3 regions of the Leuconostoc garlicum genome follow, and region 1 is predicted to be linked to each of the others. Evidence: riboswitches for the same ligand, from Rfam matches in the RefSeq annotation. Region 1 holds a riboswitch; each other region holds the start of a gene.
The links. Region 1 has a riboswitch for lysine ahead of lysA (diaminopimelate decarboxylase). Riboswitches for the same ligand answer to the same signal wherever they lie in the genome.
Positions count from the first base shown of each region.

Region 2: it holds a riboswitch for lysine, as region 1 does, so the genes downstream of both, A9176_RS01655 (amino acid permease) here and lysA (diaminopimelate decarboxylase) in region 1, are expected to answer to the same signal.
Region 3: it holds a riboswitch for lysine, as region 1 does, so the genes downstream of both, alr (alanine racemase) here and lysA (diaminopimelate decarboxylase) in region 1, are expected to answer to the same signal.

Region 1 is NZ_CP016329.1:1,615,081-1,622,614, reverse strand. It holds gene A9176_RS08200 (nicotinate phosphoribosyltransferase) at 1-1,236, shown strand, start outside; gene A9176_RS08195 (hypothetical protein) at 1,240-1,581, shown strand; lysine riboswitch at 1,639-1,814, shown strand; gene lysA (diaminopimelate decarboxylase) at 1,916-3,214, shown strand; gene dapD (2,3,4,5-tetrahydropyridine-2,6-dicarboxylate N-acetyltransferase) at 3,233-3,940, shown strand; gene A9176_RS08180 (N-acetyldiaminopimelate deacetylase) at 3,940-5,103, shown strand; gene dapA (4-hydroxy-tetrahydrodipicolinate synthase) at 5,144-6,022, shown strand; gene dapB (4-hydroxy-tetrahydrodipicolinate reductase) at 6,019-6,750, shown strand; gene recX (recombination regulator RecX) at 6,818-7,534, shown strand, end outside.
Region 2 is NZ_CP016329.1:326,609-334,142, forward strand. It holds gene A9176_RS01630 (DUF2785 domain-containing protein) at 1-217, opposite strand, end outside; gene A9176_RS01635 (FtsW/RodA/SpoVE family cell cycle protein) at 217-1,434, opposite strand; gene A9176_RS01640 (DUF2969 family protein) at 1,501-1,710, opposite strand; gene A9176_RS01645 (rod shape-determining protein) at 1,712-2,704, opposite strand; gene A9176_RS01650 (DUF1146 domain-containing protein) at 2,804-3,025, opposite strand; gene A9176_RS01655 (amino acid permease) at 3,151-4,590, opposite strand; lysine riboswitch at 4,670-4,838, opposite strand; gene A9176_RS01660 (phospholipid phosphatase) at 4,856-5,512, opposite strand; gene A9176_RS01665 (LCP family protein) at 5,705-6,877, shown strand; gene trpS (tryptophan--tRNA ligase) at 6,918-7,534, opposite strand, start outside.
Region 3 is NZ_CP016329.1:398,401-405,934, reverse strand. It holds gene A9176_RS02025 (biotin--[acetyl-CoA-carboxylase] ligase) at 1-691, shown strand, start outside; gene A9176_RS02020 (2'-5' RNA ligase family protein) at 732-1,259, shown strand; lysine riboswitch at 1,450-1,617, shown strand; gene alr (alanine racemase) at 1,696-2,808, shown strand; gene A9176_RS02010 (aspartate-semialdehyde dehydrogenase) at 2,848-3,945, shown strand; gene A9176_RS02005 (YdcF family protein) at 3,963-4,913, shown strand; gene A9176_RS02000 (ABC transporter ATP-binding protein) at 5,001-6,779, shown strand; gene A9176_RS01995 (ABC transporter ATP-binding protein) at 6,772-7,534, shown strand, end outside.

The DNA of each region.
Region 1 (7,534 bases):
CAAATGATTTTAGACGCCTATTTCCGCCAACCCATCACGGATGAGATGATCGATGAAGCGGCTCGTGTGAGTGAACTCACGTTTGGCACAGCAGCCTTTTTTAATCGCTCAGTTTGGGAAAAAGTCCGTGATCTGGGTTATTTCCCCGTTAAAATTAAAGCATTACCTGAAGGTATGACAGTGCCAGTGGGCAATGCGCTCTTTACGATTGAGTCAACGGCTGATTGGTTTGCCACTAGTTTGAACGCGTTAGAAGACGTTTTGATGCATGTGTGGTATCCAACAACCATTGCCACGAATTCAATGGTCATTCGGCAACGGTTAACGCCATTATTTGAACAATCGGGTACGCCAGCCAATGTGTCGCTGGCAGTTAATGATTTTGGGTTGCGTGGCGCGACGTCATTAGAATCTGCTAAACGAGGTGGTGCTGCCCATTTATTGCACTTCCGTGGCTCTGATAACATGGCAGCTTCGGCGTATTTTGACTTAGTTTATGGCGTGCCTGGACGGGCTTTGTCTGTCTGGGCAACGGAACATTCGGTGGCGACGTCATATGGTGCTGACGCCGGTGAATTCGCCTATGTCCATGCGCAATTGGATCGGGCACCGGATGATGCTATTTTATCCATTGTCATCGATTCATACGATGCGCTCAATTTTGTGAAAAATGTGATTGGGTCACCGGAAATTAAAGCACGGATTATGGCACGTGAAGGCCGAATTGTTCTCAGACCAGATTCTGGAGATCCACTAACCATTGATTTGCAAGTACTCGACCTGCTTGCTGAAATTTTTGGGACGACGACAAATGACAAGGGTTATCGCGTTTTGCAACATAATGTCGGCATTATTCAAGGCGATGGCATGAAAGCAGACACAATTATTGCCCTTTATGAAGCTTTGATGGCCGCTGGTTGGTCAGCGGATAACTTGGTGGTTGGCTCTGGTGGTGGTTTGTTACAAGAAGGCTTTACCCGAGACACCGCACGCTTTGCTATCAAAGCAGCCTATGCGGAGACCGCCACTGGTGAGCACATCAACATTCAAAAGAAGCCTAAAACGGATGCCACAAAAGCGTCAAAAGCTGGACTACTTAAAGTGATTCGCCGAGATGGCCAAATTGTCACAGTATCACAAAGCGAACCAGGAGAAGATCTCTTGACAACCGTTTATGAGAATGGCGTTTTTGCCCCCGTTGATGGGCAAGCGATAATACAACGTGCCCAAGTGTGAGGAATGATCTTGAATTACCAATTTAAAAAAGCCAGTGACATCACAACGGATGTCACAGTCGAACAACTAGACATCAAAGCTGCTGCGCAAGCTTATCGTGAACGCGATCAACGTGACCACAAGCCTAAAAGTGAAATGAGTCAAGCGCTCGTTGGCCGTGGCGTACAAGCGCTTGGCACAGAGGCAGCAATCGGTAAAGATGAACGTAAGGCTAAAGTACTCGCCTTGTTTAACGCCGGGATGACAAGTTATATTGATTTAGCTTTTGAAATGAATTTATCAGAAGCAACAATCCAAAAATATGGCAAAGAATTAGGATTAACTTTCATTGACACGCCATATTAAATTAAAAATTTGACATTTTTAAATGCGTAAGCTATTATAATAACAACATAAAATTTAATTTCACATAGAGGTTGCGATTGACAGGAGTCGCTTATCTGAATTGTTGTAGCAATTGGGAGGGTAAGTCAAAGGGGAAATCGCCGAAATGAACGAACACTACAAAGTTGGTTTGTTGGGCTAATGGTTAAGAACTATTAGACTGTCGTTAGAAATAACGGTGAGCTATGGAAACTGTCAAAAATGCAAGCTTTAGAAGCCTTTTGTCCGTGACCATGTCTCGAACAGAAGGCTTTTTATGTTATCAATTAGGGCATCGTTAAGGTGGAGAAGGTATATGAATTATTCAACAAACGCACAAGCACATTTGACCATTGACGGTGTTGATGCCGTCACATTGGCCGACACTTATGGCACACCGTTATATGTTTACGACGTCTCTAAAATCCGTCAAACGATGCGTGCGTTTAAAGCAATTTTTGAGCGCGAAGCTGTCCCTTATGTTGTGAGTTATGCCTCAAAGGCATTTTCAACGAAGGCCATTTATCAAGTTGCCCAGCAAGAGGGTATCCACGCAGATATTGTCTCGGGTGGTGAATTATACACGGCTCTGGCAGCAGGTTTTCCAGCAGCACATTTGAGCTTTAATGGCAATAATAAGAGTTGGGATGAGCTAAGCATGGCGGTGCGTGCTGGCGTGGGCACGATTATTGTTGACAATTTCTTAGAATTGCAATGGTTATCAGAAATTGCTGCTGCGCACCAAGTACAACAAGCTATTTTACTGCGTATTTCGCCAGGCATTTCAGCACATACCCATGAATTTATTAGTACTGGTCAGCAAGATTCTAAATTTGGCTTTGATTTATTAACTGGTCAAGCAAAACGTGCTTACGAGATTGCACGGTTGGATACAAACCTTGTTTTACGTGGCTTACATGCACACATCGGGTCACAGATTTTTGATGTCACGGGCTTTGAAAAGAACGCAGCTTTACTTGCCGATACAGCTCATAGTTGGGGTTGGACGCCAGCCGTTATTAACGTTGGTGGTGGTTTTGGGATTCGGTATACCGATGATGATACGCCATTGCCTGAAAGTGACTATGCTGCAGCAATCATTGCCACGCTGAAAGCAAAAGCTGAAGCATTTGCCTGGCCAATGCCGGAAATTTGGATTGAGCCAGGGCGTTCGATTGTTGGGCCAGCCGGGCAAACACTTTATACAATTGGGTCACGCAAGAATATTCCGGATTTACGCCAGTATCTTGCCGTTGACGGAGGCATGGGGGATAATATTCGACCAGCCCTTTACCAAGCGAACTACGATGCGGTGTTAGCCAATGATCCCAATGCGCCAACGACTGAAGTTGTGCGGGTTGCTGGTAAATATTGCGAATCAGGGGATGTTTTAGTTTGGGAGCAAGCGCTACCGCAAACCAAACCTGGCGACATCTTAGCCGTTCAAGCAACTGGCGCCTATGGTTATGCCATGGCTTCCAATTACAACCGCAATCCACGACCAGCAGTAGTTTTCGTGGAAAATGGCGCACATCAATTGGTTGTGGCACGGGAAACTTATGCTGATATTGTCGCGTTAGATCGTGACTACGACCTTGCCAACACACCAGAATAATCAAAAGAGGATAAAAACATGACAACGACAGAAAATGCAGCCCAAGAATTGATTGATTTCATCGCCAATGCCAAAAAAGTCACGCCGGTGAAGGTGACTTATAAAGGGGTCTTAGCCGGTGAAATTCCGGTAACGGTGCAACAATTTGGCGGGGTGTCATTTGGACAACTGATCGGCGATTGGGCTGATATTGCGCCACTGATTGCTAATTTACCAGCTGAAAATGTTTATATTGAAAATGATGCACGGCATTCAGCTGTCCCATTGCTCGACAAAAAGGCTGTGAATGCCCGTATTGAGCCAGGGGCAATTATTCGAGATCAGGTCACAATTGGGGATAATGCCGTCATTATGTTAGGCGCAGTCATCAACATTGGTGCAGAAATTGGGGCCGGCACGATGATTGACATGGGTGCCATCTTAGGCGGTCGTGCGATTGTGGGTAAGAACTCACACATTGGCGCTGGCGCCGTCCTAGCTGGGGTGATTGAACCCGCTTCAGCAGAACCTGTCCGTGTTGGCGACAACGTATTGGTCGGGGCAAACGCCGTTGTCATTGAAGGGGTTCAGATTGGTGACGGTGCCGTGGTTGCGGCTGGCGCCATTGTGACCAAAGATGTGCCAGCTAATACTGTAGTGGCTGGTGTACCGGCGAAAGTAATCAAAAAAATTGATGCCCAAACCCAACAGAAAACAGCTTTAATTGATGCTTTGAGAGGACTATAATGCAGGACACAGCAGACATTTCATCGGCCATACGGACCTATCGACGCGACTTACATGCAATTCCCGAATTGGCCTTGGCAGAATACAAAACGCATGATTATTTGTTAAAGCAACTCAAATCTTGGCAAAATGACACAATGACCATTCGAACGGTTGATGCCTTACCAACGGCTATTTTGGTGCGTATACAAGGAACGGCCCCACAGCGAACAATTGGTTATCGGGCAGATATTGATGCGTTGCCAGTGACAGAAGCAACAGAGCTACCATTTGCGTCAATGCATCCGGGTAAAATGCATGCGTGTGGGCACGATGTGCATATGAGTATTGCCTTAGCTATTGTGCAATATTTCAGTCAGCATCAGCCCAAAGATAATTTGATTGTCTTCTTTCAACCGGCTGAAGAAGCGATGAGTGGTGGAAAATTAGCTTATGATCTCGGGTTATTTACAGGCGAGTGGCGACCAGATGAATTTTATGGGATCCATGATCAGCCTGATTTACCAGCAGGGGTGTTGAGCACACGGCCAGGGACTTTGTTTGCCGGAACGGCTGAACTGAAGGTTACGATTCATGGTCAAGGTGGCCATGCGGCTTACCCCCATTTGGTCAAAGACCCGATTGTCGCTGCTGCAGAATTAATTTTGCAACTGCAAACGGTGGTGTCGCGTTCGGTTGATCCCATGCAAGGTGGGGTGGTGAGCATTGGGGTGATTAATGGTGGGATTGCTAATAATGTGATTCCCGATGCTGTGCATTTTGAAGGAACTGTCCGGAGTATGACGCAAGCGGGCCTTGACATCATGATTCGTCGTATTCGTCAAATTATTGATGGTGTTGCCTTGGCCAATGATTTAGAGATTGCGGTTGAACTAGAAAGTGGCAGTTATTTACCAGTTGAAAACGATCCAGTCTTGGCACAACAAATGATGACGTTTCTGCAGCAGGCAGATAATATTGACTTCCAAGTGGCGCAACCAGCCATGACTGGTGAAGATTTTGGTTATTTGTTGCAGCACATCCCCGGCGTGATGTTGTGGCTTGGTGTCAATGATACCCATCCCTTACATAGTCCAGAACTATCAATTGATGAAGCAGCGCTGGTCCCCGGATTTGAAGCCTTAAAAGACTTTTTAATTTGGCGGATGACAGTTGCAGCGTAAGCCTTAGTAACCAGTGCTTGGAATTTTTAGAGGAAAAGTTATGTACGAAAATATTCAGCTGATCACGGCAGTGGTCACACCATTTGATCATGCCGGCCAAATTGATTATGCCGCACTGACGAAAGTGATTGACCACTTGTTGGCGCATGGCACACAAGGTCTTGTTATTGCTGGGACAACTGGTGAGTCCCCAACTTTGACCCATGATGAAAAGTTGGCCGTTACAGAATTTATTGCCAGTTATGTTGGTGATCGTGTCTTATTGATTGCGAATGCGGGAACCAATAATACGGCAGAATCTGTTGAAATGGCGCGTGAATTAAGTGCCATTTCAGGTATCGATGCTATTTTGGCTGTGACCCCCTATTACAATAAGCCAAGCCAATCAGGGATGATTGCCCATTTTAGTGCCATTGCTGATGCCGCGACAAAACCCGTCATGCTGTATAATATTCCCGGTCGTTCTGCCGTTGGTTTGACGGTTGATAGTGTCGTGCAGTTGGCACAACACCCCAATATTAATGCTATTAAGGAAACCACGTCGGCGGAATTTATCGGGGCAGAAGTTGAATTGACTCAGCACGAGGATTTTGCCGTTTACACCGGTGAAGACGCGCAAACTTTAGCCGCATTTAGTCTGGGGGGTGCCGGGACAATTTCTGTTGCAGTACACCTATATGGGGATGAGATGACGGCCTTATTTACAGCTATGTTGGCCGGTGATTGGCGGCAAGCTGGTCAAATCCAGCGTCAATTAACGCCTAAAATGACGGCTTTATTTCATTGGCCATCCCCCGCACCGGTGAAGGCTAAGTTGGCTGAACAAGGCTTGTTGCACAACATCACTCGGCTGCCGATTCAACCTTTAACAGCTGAGGAAACCAAACAATTAACGACACGATTGGAGGCAAGGGCATGACGCGGGTTATTTTGGCCGGGGGCTTTGGTAAATTAGGCCAAGCCATTCAAACTGGTTTAATGGATTCAGCGTTTGAAATTGTGGGGATTTTAAGTGGGCACGCACATGACAGTGCCTACCCGGTTTGGACAACCTTATCAGAAATTGATCAACCAGCAGATATTTTTTTGGATGTGAGTACGCCAGCAACGGTGTATGACAATGCTGTGTGGGCGATTGCACATGATATGGCCGTTGTCATTGGTGCGACGGGACTAACGGATGACCAAGTAGCTGATTTACGCGAACGTGCAGCTGGTGGACGTGGGGTATTGATTGTCCCTAATTTTAGTTTGTCAGCGGTGTTACTCATGCAATTTTCCGAGTTAGCAGCGCGGTATTTTCCGGATGTCGAAATTGTTGAAGCGCATAATCCTAAGAAAATCGATGCCCCTTCGGGGACAGCTGTGACAACAGCTAAGCGCATTGCGGCTGCACGGCAACGTGACCCGGAGCCAACAACGACAGGGCCAGCACGTGGTGAAGTGATTGACGCTGTTCCCGTACATGCGCTGCGCTTACCAGGCTATATTGCACAACAAACCGTGTATTTTGGTGGTCTGGATGAACAATTGACCTTGAGCCAAAGTACGACGAGTCGTGCGGCGTTTGTGCCAGGGGTACTGCGTGCTTTACAAGGCGTAACCCAGATGAGCGGCTTGGCAATTGGCCTTGATCATGTGCTTTAATTGTGGTGGCTGGTTATTTTTTAACATATTTTGAGCAATTATCGAATGGATTGCGTACAATAGTAATATGAAAAAAATTACGAAAATCGCAACCCAAAAGCAAGCAGGACGCTACAGTATTGACTTAGACAACGTTTTTGCTTTCGGCGTTGCAGAAAGTGTCTTGATTAAATACGGTTTAGCCAAGGGCCGAGAATTAGATGATGCCTTAATTGCACAAATCAGATATGATGATGCCATTGCCAAGGCACTGAATACAGCGTTAAATTATTTGGGCCATGCGTTACGGACTGAAAAACAAATCCGTCAAAAATTGTCGGATCAACAAGTGACTGAGACGATTCAAGATGCCGTATTGGCACGATTAAAAGAGTTAGGTTATGTTGATGATTTCAACTATGCCAAACATTACGTGGCAACTAAAAAGCGCTTGTCACCCAAAGGGCCGGTGGCGATTAGTTTGGCATTACAGCAAGCGGGGGTACCAGCATCAGCGATTACCCAAGCACTGGCAACTTATACAACAGCTGAACAGCTAGCCGTTGGGGAACAACTCGCGCTAAAATTAGCCCAACGCTATCAACGTGAAGCCACACGTGCTAAACAACAAAGGATTGTCCAAGCGCTCATACAAAAAGGCTTTTCGTTTGATATTGCCCAGACCGTTGTGGCGCAGATTGATTTTGCTAATGATGAAGACACAGAACGTGCCAACGTGATTCGGCAAGCTGAAAGGCTGTGGTATCGCTATCGCAATGTCACTGAGTCGGAACGACAATATAAA
Region 2 (7,534 bases), 380 kb from region 1:
GCGCTTGCGCAGCCGCCTCCAGTTGTTGGCTATACGCTCGCATCGCAATCAATGCCTGTTCACCATCCACTGGTAACGCCACCGCAGTGATGGGTTGTGGTGACAACTCGGCCAGTATTTCAGCCATTGTCTCCCCTAGTGATTGAAAAATCTCACCTTCACGCGTTTTATTTTTTAAAGCAATAAATTGTGTTTGTAGTTCGCTTAATGTCATCATTACATTGAAAACCCTGTCGACTCTTTAAAGGTCGCGTTCTGCTGTTGATAACCGATACTTAAAATCAGGCCAATCCCAATTAAGTTACCTAGTAGCGATGACCCACCTTGGGAAATAAAGGGTAATGGAATACCAGTTAATGGTAGCAAACCAATATTCATCCCAATATTTTCAAATACGTGGAACAATAACATCATCACCACACCAGTAGCAATATACGCATAAAAAGCATTTTGTGCTTTAAATGTGGCCGCAATGAGGCGATAAATCAAAATAAAGTATAGCGCGATGAGCAAGGCGCCACCAATGAAGCCAAAACTTTCACCAATTACTGAGAAAATCATGTCGGACTCACGCACCGGCACATAGACCTTCAAATGGCCAAAGCCTTGTCCAGCTAGTTGACCAGAACCAATGGCCTTCAAACTTTGATACGTTTGATAACCTGATGATGAGGTATCTTGATCCGGATGTAGCCAAGTTTGGATACGGTCAAACTGGTACAATTTGAAGCCCAAAGCATCCAAAATTTGTTTCCCGGTTGCTGATGTTACTAATGCCAATAATGTAATCCCAATTGCCGCTACTGCTGCAATGACGGGACCCAGAATACGCCAAGTCACCCCTGATACAAGGGCAACACCACCAAAGATTGCCATAAACACGAGCAATGTGCCCAAGTCATTTTGCATCGCAATCAAAACAGCGATTGGTAAGAAGCATAACGCCATCTTACCTAACAATAACCAATCCGAATGCACATCATGATGCTCATATTGGCGATTGTGTTGGGCCACCACCCGACTTAACATCAGGATAAACGCTGGCTTCACCACTTCGGACGGTTGGAAAGAAACTGGCCCGAAAACAAACCAGGATTTAGCACCGGTCGCTGCCGCCATCCCCCGGTTATAAAAGATCAAAACGGCTACTAGCAAAAATATGCCTAAGCTGTAGGCCACTGGCGCTAATCGCCAGAGTTGAGAGGCATCAAATCGCAACAAGAAAGCAATGATAATTGCCCCTAAAATCCAAAACACACCCTGCACAATTGTCGCCCGCAAAGCCGATTGCATCGTGCCATACTGTGAGTTGAGTGCTGCTTCGAAAATCGAACTCAGACCAATAATCATAAATAGCAAAAGAATTAAAATAATGCCCCAATCCAATTCTGAACCGGACGTACGATTACTCATTTGTCGTGAAGGTCGTTGCATGTTGATGTTACCTCGTTTTATGTACAAACCCTTATCATGTTCATGATAAGGGTTTTTCTGATTATTTTATTGATATAAGTTAAAACTTGCTAAAATAGCTTCAATTGCTTCGTCTTGTGTTTTCGCTTGGTTAATCACTGCTTGCTGCCCAAAATAACCAACAAAACCACGATCTGCAGGTGCAACGTAACCAATCTGTTTCTTATCAATCAAGACTTGTGTTTGGTTTTCGACAACCACAAGCTCAACACCAAAATTTTGATTTTTCTTCCGCATATTACAATCCTTTACGCCCTGATTTCATGTGTTCAAGTAATGCCCCAGCACCTTTAGCCACATTATCTAGTGGTGAATCAGACACAACAACTGGTACTTCTAATGCGTCAGACAACAATTGGTCCATGCCATGTAGCAAAGCCCCACCACCCGTGAGCATGATACCACGATCAATAATATCAGCCGCTAATTCCGGTGGTAGCTTAGCCAAAACAGAGTGCGTGGCACGAACAATTTGTTGCAACGTGTCATGGAGTGCTTCTTCGACTTCGTTTGAGTTAATCGTAATCGTTTTTGGCATCCCTTCAAAATTATCACGACCACGCACTTCCATTGTCAATGGTTCATCAACTGGCAAGGCTGAACCAATTTGAATTTTGATTGTTTCTGCTGTACGTTCACCGACGATCAAGTTGTGACGGCGCTTAAGGTAGCCCACAATGTCAAAGTTCATTTTGTCACCGGCCACGCGAATTGATTCAGACACTACGATATCGCCAAGTGATAGCACCGCAATATCTGATGTCCCACCACCCATGTCAATCACCATTGATCCAACTGGCTTAAAGATATCCAATCCGGCACCGACAGCGGCAACCTTTGGTTCATATTCCAGATAAACCTTGGCACCACCTGCTTTTTCCGCGGCTTGAATGATCGCCTTGCGTTCGATTTCAGTGATGTTTGTTGGGGCACAAATCATAATGTTAGGCTTTGACATGAAGCCCTTAACATTCAACTTATTGACAAAGTACGTCAACATGGCTTCGGTGACGTCAAAGTCTGAAATAACCCCATCTTTCAAGGGACGGACAGCCCGAATATTGCCAGGTGTCCGACCAACCATCCGGTAAGCTTCAGAACCGACTGCTAATACACGATCTGTTTTGTCATCAACTGCTACAACAGAAGGTTCGTTCAAAACGATACCCTTACCTTCTACATAAATGAGAACATTGGCTGTTCCCAAGTCAATGCCGATATCTTTTGCCATGTTTTGTCTCCAGTTTTTTTATTTTTATAAACGGGCGTATAACGCCGAATTGTCTACATAATCTAGTCAATTATACCACAGTTGCCAATCGTTTTTGAGCTACTTTCCAAATACCGTCGCTGGTAGGACAAGGATCCAATTCGTAATAGAAATAAAGAAACTCGCCACCAAATAGCCTAAAGCAATCGCCAAAATAATCTTTAAAAAGCCGGCTTGTTTCGGCGTATATGGCATAAACTTGGCGAAATTAATTGGCTTAATTGTCCAAAATACAAAATACATGGCCAATACATTGAGACTCAGCATAACGATTGGATTCATGTTGCCCCCCTTTTTTTGATCATATTATTGTAATCAATTATAACAATATGCGCGATACTTTTGTCACAGTAACCACTTGCAATAAAAAACAAGACACCGGTTCAATACGCGGCATCTTGTTATTTTCATTTCTGTTGTGTCAAATCAACATCTTCCAATTTAACGATGTGAGTTTTGTGACGAATTTTGTAGCCAACGTATAATACCACGAAGAGTGGCACTGATAAGTAAGTCACCGCAAGCTTCTCTAGATTAAACTGTGAAAAACTTGCCGGATCCTGACCAATAATCACCCCAATTGAAATCACTAGCGCAAACAATGGACCAAATGGGAACCATTTTGCTTTATATTTCAATGCATTTAAATCTTTTCCCTGCGCAACGTAGGCACGACGGAAACGGTAATGCGACAGCGCAATCCCAACCCAAGCGATGAATCCGGTCAAACCAGAAGCATTCACAAGCCAAGTATAAGCCACTGACCCACCCTTCGTGTTTGAAATAAAGGCCAATAAACCAATTGCAGTCGTCAAGAAGAGGGCCGCTACTGGTACGCCACGGGTTGACAATTTTGCAAAAATCTTTGGTGCTTCACCCTTACGTGCCATGGCATATAACATACGGGTTGAGGCATAAGAACCTGAATTAGCTGATGACACAATTGATGTCAAGATAACCGCGTTCATCAAACTGGCAGCAAAGGCAATCCCAGCATTCTTAAAGACAATTGTAAACGGTGATTCGGCAACATTCTTAGTTGATGCACTCAACAAGCTCGGATCACGGTAGTAAACCAAAGCCGAAATGACGAAAATGGCCATAATATAGAAAAGTAAAATGCGCCAGAAAACTTGATTGATCGCCTTAGGCACAGACTTTTCCGGATCTTTAGCTTCACCAGCAGTAATCCCAATTAACTCAGTACCTTGGAACGAGAAGCCAGCCACAACAAAGACTGACAAAATAGCTTGCGGACCACCGACAAAACCATGGTTCCCAACGGATAGGTTTTTCATCACGTTAATATCTGAATGGATAACCCCAAAAATCGTAGCGACACCCACAATCAAAAAGGCAATAATCGTGATGACCTTTATCATTGACAGCCAAAATTCGGTTTCGCCAAAGGCTCCCACGGAAAAGAGGTTAATCAAGAAAATGAACACCATAGCCACCGCTGAAAAAATCCACGATGGCGTATTAGGGAACCAAAAGTTTGACACCAAACCAACAGCCACAATATCGACGGCCAATGTGATCGCCCAGTTAAACCAGTAATTCCAACCCATCGCAAAACCCAGTGCGGGATCAACATAGCGACCGGCATAATCAGAAAAAGAACCTGATGTTGGTGAATAAGTTGCCATTTCACCTAAACTGGTCATCAAGAAATAGACCATGACACCAATTGCCAAATAGGCAACAACCGCCCCTGAAGGACCAGCTTGGGCAACCGTCGCACCAGAAGCCACAAACAAACCTGTTCCAATTGAACCACCTAAAGCAATCATTGACACATGACGTGTCTTGAGATTACGTTTCATCTCACCATTATGTTCTGCCATTAACATTCTCCCTAATCGGGGCAAATAAAAAGCCCCTTTCTTGTAAATAGAAAGAGGTCTAAAAAGTTATTTTATCGTAACTTTTCAAAGCACACCACGTCGCCGTGACAGTCTAACAACTATTCGTTGTTAGCCCAATTCCCCGCTGCCTTGCGAGAAATTTCGGCAACCGCCCCTTTCGCGTAAAATCACTGTTCTTGGCGAACTCATTTACGTTACTCATGTTGGTTGCAACCTCTTTGATAACTTGAATATCATATCATCTTTAAATTAAGGTGTCAATTTCTAATACATGACGCCAATGTTTTGCATGCCGACGATACTGCTGTTCGCTCAATTGCCACCAAAAATAGCCAAAACATAGTGCCCCAAGCTCACTCGATAGCGGCATGCCATTTTGCTGCATGCGCGCTAACGCCATCAGACACCAGCCAAACACAACCAGCAGTTGAATTCCCCACTGCCATTGCCAGTTAGCTGTTAATCTTGGCACAATAATAACGGCAATAACCGCCAGAATCTGAAACCACCAAACTAACAAGAGATCTGGCATCATTGATCCCTTTTTGAAACCCTTGTCCCAATAAGTGGTTAACACCGTCGATAATAATTCAACCACCAGCAACCCTAAGATCTGCGTGGCAATCAACCAACCCATGGCAATTTTATAATTGACCAAGTAGAACAACCCAGATAGACCGATAATCCCTAAAATTGCCAACCAGTAATGCGTCAATAAACCAGCAAAACCAATCCCTTGTTGTACAAACTGCGGTATAAAATTATGTACTGCTAATTCTGTCCCATCATTCATAACATGTATAAACAGCAAATTAAACCGTACCTGAATGGCCAAAATCAAAAACAAACCACCAAAAATAAACATCAGGCATTTTCTTAATTTATCGGGTTGAATTAACATGCATTGAACTCCCTTGTCTGTTGCTCATAATCATTGTACCATTATCGCCAATATCATTAGTTGAATTTCATAATTTGGCGCTTTTTTAACTTTGTCTTTATATTCACGTGTTATGATGGTTATAATTGTGATCCCCTATCATTAGGCTAAAATGATAGGCTAATCTAGCAACATTTTAGGAGATTAATTCGTATGGAGCCTCAACCAGATTCACGCGCGCACCGACATCAAGTGCCAAAGCACAAGCTACGTAACCTGATTTTTATTGGTATTGCCATGCTTGTGTTTGTAATCGGCTGTTTTGCTTGGTTAACCATTCACAACACAAAAGGTGTTATCGACAAATCATATGCTGGTGCCGGCCTCACCAAATCCCGTGATGTATCCGAAGTGATTAAAAGCGGTCGACCCATTTCAGTTTTATTGTATGGCACGGATACCGGTGAGTTAGGTCGCACTTATCGTGGTCGTACTGATTCCATGATGCTATTGCTTATTAACCCTAAAACTGAACAAACAACCCTGATCTCACTACCTCGTGACGCCATGGTCTCAATTGACGGTTATGAAAATACTTTCCCACAAAAATTGAACGCGGCTTACGCTTTTGGTTCAACTGCTACGTCAATTAAAACGGTAGAATCATTTTTGAACATCCCCATCGACTTCTATGCCCTCGTCAACATGGGTGGCCTAGCAACGATGGTTGATCAAGTTGGTGGTGTATCCGTCAAATCACCACTCGATTTTACCTATAGTCAAGAAACTGCCCACAATTATGGTCCTAATCTCTACCGTTTCCACAAGGGTAGTAACAAATATGAGCATTCTGACGATAACGGTGTAACTTGGTCCGATTCAAAAACGGTGATGAATGGTGATGCTGCTCTGGCCTTTTCACGTATGCGCTATGGTGACCCGACCGGCGATTATGGTCGTCAGCAACGACAACGTTTAGTTTTAGAAGGCCTCATCAAAAAGTCAGCCAATGTGTCCAGCTTACTCAACGACAAGTTCATGACCACTATTTCTAAAAATGTGCGAACTGACCTCACGTTTGGTGATATGACAACAATGGCTAGCAAATATATTAAAGCCAAAAATCATATTACCACCGAACACATGCAAGGCGTGACCACCAATTATCCCGATGCTGCCGGTAACGATGTCTCTTATGAAGTGATACCACAAACGGAAAAGCAACGGGTCACGGATCTCGCTAGAAAAGCCCTTGGTCTTAAAGCCGCGAAAACTGGCCGCCCTTATGGTGGTAAAATCCCATCAAGTCTCGCCAATATCGCGGCATCATTACGCCCAGCAGGCGATAATAGTAACGACGAAACCGATACAACGACAGCACAATAAAAGCACCATGCCAAATGGCATGGTGCTTTTTTATCATGTTTTATCCAAAGTAATCAATGCCCATCGCATAGCGGACATCTTTCATCGTCGCTTCTGCCACCACATTGGCACGTTCTGATCCAGTTTTTAACATTTCCAGCACCGCCGGAATATCCTGAGCAAATAGTGCACGTCGTTCACGAATTGCTGCCATTTCGGCTTCCATCACGTCAATTAAGTGCTTTTTTAGCTTCATATCACCTAGACCACCAGCCGTATAGTGTGCCTTCAATTCAGCCACGCGTTCTTTGTCAGGATCGAAAATGTCAAGGTATGTGAAGACAACGTTGCCCTCAACATGTCCAGGATCGTCAATATTGATGTGCAACGGATCAGTATACATCGCCTTCACTTTTTTGGCCAATGTATCGGCATCATCAGAAATATAAATGCCATTACCCAACGACTTAGACATCTTAGCATTGCCATCGATACCAGGTAAACGCCCTTGTCCCTTCGGTGGAAAGACACCGACTGGTTCAACAAGGACATCAGATTGGTAGGCATTGTTAAATGACCGCACCAACTCACGGGCTTGTTCTAACATTGGTTCCTGATCGTCCCCAACCGGCACTTTAGTGGCACGGAAAATGGCAATATCAGCAGCCTGTGACACCG
Region 3 (7,534 bases), 450 kb from region 1:
TGTGGTTGCGTCAACAATGATAAAAGGTCGAGACATGCTGAACGCAGGCGTGGCTCGGCCTTTTGCTGTGGTTGCCAATCAACAAACGGCTGGGTACGGGAAATTTGGGCGCCAATTCTTCTCACCGCGAGGGAGCGGTGTGTATATGACGTTTGTTTTTGACGTGCCAACTGGTAATTTTGATGCCGGACTATTGACCACTGGCGTGGCCGCAACGATTGCGCAGGTCATTTTTGAAGTGACTGGTATTCAAGTAGCTATGAAGTGGGTGAATGATTTATATTATCAGGATCGCAAAATTGCCGGCATTCTTGCCGAGGGCATTCTGACCGCAGGTCAGCTCACGCAAGTCAGTATTGGCGTTGGTTTGAATATTTTAGCCACGGTTGTGCCACCCGAACTGCGGGATAAAATTGGGGCACTTGACGTTGATGTGGATAAAAATGTGTTGGTCCGTCAGATTTTCACAGCCTTGCAAGCCGACTTTGCGGGTTATCAACAAGGGCAACATCTTGCCTATTATCAAGCACATGCTTATTTAACAGGCCGTTACGTGTCAGTACAAGTTGGGCAAACCGTTATCACTGGTAAAATTGTTGGGGTTGGGCAACGTGGAGAATTACTACTAGTTGATGATAGTGGTAGTTCACATGCTTTGTTGAGTGGCGAAGTAACCAAAGTCAATTTTTAATGTTGAATGGTTCATCATAACGAACAGGACGGGAAATGTGATGGGATTGCGATCAATTTTATTATTACCACGTATTAATCATGACCTTGTCCATGACGTGAGACAACGGTATGATACGCTGTATCAGCATGTTGCGCCACACATCTCACTGGTTTTTCCTTTTGAGAGTGACAGTTCAGACGATACAGTGATACAGGTTGTCACGGATGTGATGCAGCGTTTTTCGGCGTTTGATATCACATTGAACCGAGTTGCTGGTGAGCCTGACAATGGGTACGTTTGGCTAGTTATTGATCAAGGCGCTGCCATAATTACGGCTATGCATGATGCGTTATATCAGGCACCAATATTTGCTGCCCATCTGCGACAAGATATCCCCTATATACCCCACATGACAATTGCACAAGGTGTGACACCAGAGCAGGCGCAACAGTTAATCGTAGCATTGGGTCAAACACCACTGACAATCATGACGACCATTGTGTCAGTGAGTGTGGAACATATCCTAATCAACGATGATTCAGATGTCTTCTGTCAGGTGGCATTGCGGTGTGCGCATGAAAATTAGAATTATTGGTCCTGTGGGTAGTGGGAAGACAACATTGGCTAATCAAATCAGTGTACGTACGGAACTGCCAGTAATGTCCTTGGGTGAGCTTAACTAGGATGACTGGCCACTGGAGACCGACAGTGGTTAAAACAGTCATTTTAAATGCATTTGACAAAATAAAAGTATTAGAATAGAATAAAAACAATGAGAAAATCATAGAGGTTGCCGTAGACAAGAGTCACTTGTGGAGTATTGATAGATACGCTGAAACAAGTAAAAGGGGATATGGCCGAAGCACTGACACTATCATGTCAGTTAGCTGGGCCATTGGTTAAGAGCCAATGGACTGTCGCGGATGCGGGGTGCTATGACGGAGATAAGCGTTTTTTATTGCGATCCGTGACTGCCCCCCTAGCAGCCACGGATTTTTATTTTATGAGAAAAAGGTGTGACTATGGTAGAGGCAATTACAAGGCCAACACAAATTGAAATATCACAAAAAGCTTTAAAAAATAATGTCGCCGTCGTGAAGCAAACATCAGGCGCAGACAAAATCTTTTTGGCTGTTAAATCTAATGCCTACGGCTTGGGGTTAATCCCAACGTCTAAAGCAGCTGTCGCGGGTGGTGTCTACGGCTTAGCGGTAGCCATTATTGATGAAGCTTTGGCCTTACGCCATGAGCGATTGACGGCACCAATTTTAATTTTAGGGATTTCACCAGCAGAATATGCGGAATTAATGGCTGTCCAACATATTATGGCTACGGTTGTGTCGCTTGATTGGTTAAAAGAGGCGGCGACTTATTTGTCCGGTGAACAACGTTTGCATGTCTCGTTAGGGGTTGATACGGGAATGGGACGAATTGGTTTCCGTGATCGTGCAGCGCTGGCCGAAGCCATTGCTTATGTCCAAGCACATCATGATTTATTTGACTATGTTGGCTTAGCGACGCATTTTGCCGAGTCCGATTCGGCTAATACTGATTATTTTGAGATGCAACTGGCGCGTTGGCATGCGCTAACTGATGGCTTACCGGAACCAGAATACTATCACGTCGCCAACTCTGGGGCTGCCATGTATCACGCTGACGAAGTCCCACACGACGTCATTCGCGTGGGGACAGTCCTGTATGGCGTGGAACCTTCCCGTGGCGAATTGGCCGATGGCCATGAGTTGCAGCCAGTCATGGCTTTGCGTAGTGAAATCAACTTTGTGAAGCAACTGCCGGCGGGTGAAGGCATTAGTTATTCCCACAAATACACCACGACGGGCGACGAATGGATTGGCACAGTGCCAATTGGCTATGGCGACGGGTGGTTGCGTAAGCTCACCGGCTTTAACGTGATTGTTGATGGGCAATACGCACCCATTGTTGGTCAAATCGCCATGGATCAAATGATGATTCGCTTACCACGAGAATATCCTGTGGGAACAAAAGTGACCCTCATTGGTCGTGATGGTGGGTTAGAAAATACTTTGGAAGATGTCGCCCAACACGCGGGCTTGGCCCCTTGGGAAATCATGACTGGGATGCAAGATCGCTTGCACCGCGTACTTGTCGATTAGGACACACAGCGTAACAAACTTAACATTGAGGAGAACAAAATGACAGAAAAAACTTATCATGTGGCAATTTTGGGCGCCACTGGCGCAGTTGGCACACGTTTGCTATCACAATTGGAACAATCAACGATTCCGGTTGGTCAAATTAAGTTATTGGCTTCAGCACGTTCGGCTGGCACGACTTTAATGTTTAAAGGCGAACCAGTGACGGTTGAAGAAGCCACGCCAGAAAGTTTTGACGGTGTTGATTTGGTCTTAGCATCAGGCGGCGGCTCAGTTTCAAAGCGCTTTGCGCCTGAGGCAGTTAAGCGCGGTGCCGTTGTTGTCGATAATTCAAGTTATTGGCGCATGCATGATGACGTGCCGCTGGTGGTACCAGAAGTCAATGAAGCCGCTTTGCAAACGCATCAAGGCATTATTGCCAATCCAAATTGCTCAACCATTCAAATGGTAGTGGCCTTGGAACCCATTCGCCAAGCCTATGGTCTAGAGCGGGTGATTGTGTCAACGTATCAAGCTGCCTCTGGGGCAGGCCAATTAGGTTGGGATGAATTAGTCGCGCAAACAACGGCTTATAACGCCGGTGAACCGGTCACGGCATCCGTTTTGCCAGTCCGTGGTGCGGCTAAGCACTATCCATTAGCCTACAATTTACTGCCCCAAATTGATGTATTTGAAGATGATGGGTACACCCATGAAGAATGGAAAATGATTCACGAAACCAAGAAAATTATGTTTGGTGATAAGGATTCCCGTGACGTGAAAGTGACTGGCACGGCTGTGCGTGTGCCGGTGCCAATTGGACATGGGGAAACGGTTTACTTTGAAACAGCGGCTGGTACTGGGGCCACGGCACAGGGAATTCAACAAGTCTTAAGCCAAGCACCAGGGGTCGTGCTGGAAGATAATCCAGCCGAGCAACTTTATCCGCAACCGGTTAATGCGGCGGGCAAGCGCGAGACATTTGTCGGTCGTGTCCGGCCAGATTTGGAAGTTGACGATGCTTTCCATATGTGGGTCGTGTCAGATAACCTCCTCAAAGGGGCGGCCTGGAACACTGTGCAAATTGCTGAACGATTGGTGGCGCTTGACTTAGTGCGCGTCCCAGATACAGCAACAAATCCATTTACGACAGCGTAACGTGATACAATAAGGCTATGATAACCCTCATTTATCTTGTAACAATTGGATTATTATTGGTAGCGCTTGGCTACCAATTGCAGAAAAACCCCGCGACGATGACAATCGGTACGTATGGGGTTTTTATTGTATTGAGTGTGATTTTATTGTGTCAACATTGGCTCAACTTATCGCCAGCCAGCTGGCAAGCTATTCGTTTCGGGAGCTACAGTATAGCTGTACTCATGGGTATTATTTTAATGCTGAGCATTGCGTGGTACAGTTGGAAAAAATCACGGCGGTTACTGGTACCAGGCATTATTGGTGGCTATTTAATCAGTTTAGTTTTGTTATCCCCGTGGTCATTGTGGCGGCTGGCTGCGCCGTGGTTGCTGTTTTATTTTGTCTGGCAGTTTAGTCGCTTTTTAATCAGCAGTGTGGCTTATGGGATTGTCAGCCGGCCACCTAAAGTTGGCCCGCTTGTGGTGTTAGGCGGTGGTTTAGCGGATGGCTATCACGTTGGTAAAATCGTGGATGCGCGTATCCGAGCAGCGGTGTTAGATGCTCAAAAAATGACCCCTTTCCCGATTATCGTATTTTCGGGTGGACAAGGTGACGATCAGCAACGGAGTGAGGCTGCAGCGATGCGGGAACATGCCGTTTTGCGCTATGGTGTCCCGCTGGCGCAAACACGATTAGAAGATCAGTCACGGAATACCATTCAAAATTTTCGTTATAGTGCGGCTTTGCTTGATGGGCAACCGTTAACGTTTTATACGAGTGATTACCACGTTTTTCGGGGTGCATTGATTGCGCAAACACTAGGCATTTCAGCGCGTGGTCGTGGTGGAGTGTCGGTTTGGCAGCATCGCATACCGGCCTTTTTGCGCGAGTTTGCTGGGGTGATGAGCTTGCACAAACGGCGACAGGTGCTATTTGGCATTTTGTGGGTCATTGTAGCAGGTTTAAACGTGATTTTTTTCTCATAAAATAGTGTGTTATAATGCCTTTTATGATGTTGTTATGTGAAAAATGACGATTAAATAATATAACAATGGTTAAAAAGGGAGGTGTACATGAGTATTTTTGGAAAATTGATGTGGTTTTTTAAAGCGCATCAACGGCTTTATATTTTAGGGTTGTCTTTTTTATTCTTAACAGAAATTTCACAAATGGTGTCACCGGCACTGATTGGGCAATTCACGGATAAAGTTGTACGCCGAGAATTAACATTTGAGGGGCTGGTGTTTTATGCTGGTGGGATTTTGTTGTTTGCGCTCTTAATGTATGGTTTTCGCTACGCGTGGATTACCCACATTTTTCAGGGATCAGCGTTACTAGAAAAAACATTACGGCAACAGCTTTTCGACCATTACATGGCGATGGATACCACGTTTTATCAACGGCATCGCACGGGTGATTTAATGGCGCACGCATCCAACGATTTATCAGCGATCCAGCGTGTGGCGTCGGGTGGTATTTTAATGTTGGTTGACTCTGTGGTGGTGATTATTTTCACGGTGGCCTCGATGATTCTGGTGGTTGATTGGCGTTTAACGTTAATTGGTATTTTGCCTTTACCCTTGTTGATTATCGGTGTGCGTTACTTATCGCCGAAAATTCGTGCGGCGTTTACGGCGTCGCAAGAAGCCTTTTCCCGCTTATCTAACAAATCCCAAGAATCAATTGCTGGGATTAAAGCTATTAAGACTTTGGGTCAAGAACAACAAGATGCCGCTGCTTTTGAGGCGCAAGTGCAAGAAACGATTCAAATCAATAAGCGGGTTGCTCGCATTGACGCAATGTTTGGCCCAATGGCAACACTGATCATGACCATTAGTTATGTGATTATGATTACCTATGGTGGCTCGTTGGTCGTCAATCAAGCCATTACGATTGGGCAACTGGTCTCATTTTCGACTTATCTTGGTTTATTAGTTTGGCCAATGTTTGGTTTGGGGCAGTTATTTAACGTCTTGGAACGTGGAAATGCGTCATATATTCGTGTCCAAAACATTTTGTCTGAAAAATCTGCGGTGGTCGAAAAGCCAGATGCGGTCACGACACGGGCAACGGGTGACTTGGTCATTGACGTGACCGCGTTTAGTTATCCTGATGATGACGAGGCGAATTTGGCCTTAGAGCACATTAACTTTACAGTTAAAGCCGGTGAAACTTTGGGCATTGTCGGGCGTGTTGGTTCAGGAAAAACCACATTATTGAAGTTGTTATTGCGGCAATTTGATGACTATCAAGGCACGATTAAAGTGGGTGGTACGGACATTAAGGATTACACTTTTGCGGCGTATTTACGCGCGATTGGTTATGTGGCGCAAGAAAACTTCCTATTCTCGACAACGATTCGTGACAATATTCGGTTTGCCAATATTGATGAAACACAAGCGGTGGTCGAAGCCGCCGCTAAAAAAGCCGCCTTTCATGAAGATGTCTTAGCGTTGCCAGCTGGTTACGACACCGAAGTTGGCGAGCACGGGGTGAGCTTGTCTGGTGGTCAAAAGCAACGTTTGGCGATTGCGCGTGCGTTAATCATTGATCCGGAAATTTTAATTTTAGATGATGCCTTGTCAGCCGTTGATGCACGGACGGAAAAGCAAATCTTACAAGCCTTGAAGGCCGATCGCCAAGGGAAAACGACAATTATTACCGCGCATCGGATGAGTTCGGTGATGAATGCCGATGAGATTATTGTGTTTGACCAAGGCCGTATTAAAGAACGCGGCACGCATGCCGAGTTAATGGCCAGAGACGGCTGGTATGCCGAGATGTATCGCCAACAACAATTAGCAACAGAATTAGAAGAAAAATTAGATGGAAAGGCGGGCGCTGATGTCTGAAAATAATGAATCAGTCTGGGCGAAAAGTATTCCGCTCAAAACACAAATTCGGGTGATTACCACGTTGATGAAACAAGCAAAGCCCTTTCGCCAGATGTTTTTTGTCGCCCTTGCAATTGGTGGTGTCTTTGCGCTCTTGCAAGCAGCCGCACCACGTGTGATTGCTTACTATATGACGACTTACCTGCATCAAGGGGACAATATCACCATCCAAATCATGTGGAGCTTTGCCCTGTTGGTCGCCGCTATTCGGGTCTGTCAAGCTATTACGGATGGTCTGAATGCCTATTATTTCACGGTGGCCGCAGAATATGCGTTAGAAGATATTCGCGTCAAGGTCTTTGAGAAGTTGCACACCTTAGGGATGCGTTTCTTTGATCGCGTGCCGGCGGGATCTTTGGTGACGCGCGTGAACAATGATACGGCTTCATTAGCGGATTTTTGGCGCTTTTTCGTGGAATTAACCTTTGTGGTGATGAGCATGATTGGTGCTTATATCGGGATGCTGACGGTGAGTGTGAAAGCCACGTTGTTGATGCTAGTTGTGGTGCCGTTTATTGTCATTTCGGTGGTATTATACCAGCGTTTCTCATCGAGTCTTTTCCGTCATATGCGTGAACGGCTCTCACATTTGAATGCTAAAATTGCCGAAAGTATTACCGGAATTGATGTTATTCAAGAATTTTACCAAGAAGATCGGTTTAAAAAGGCCTTTGCCAAGGTCAACGGTGAATATTTCAATGCGCGTTTTAAAA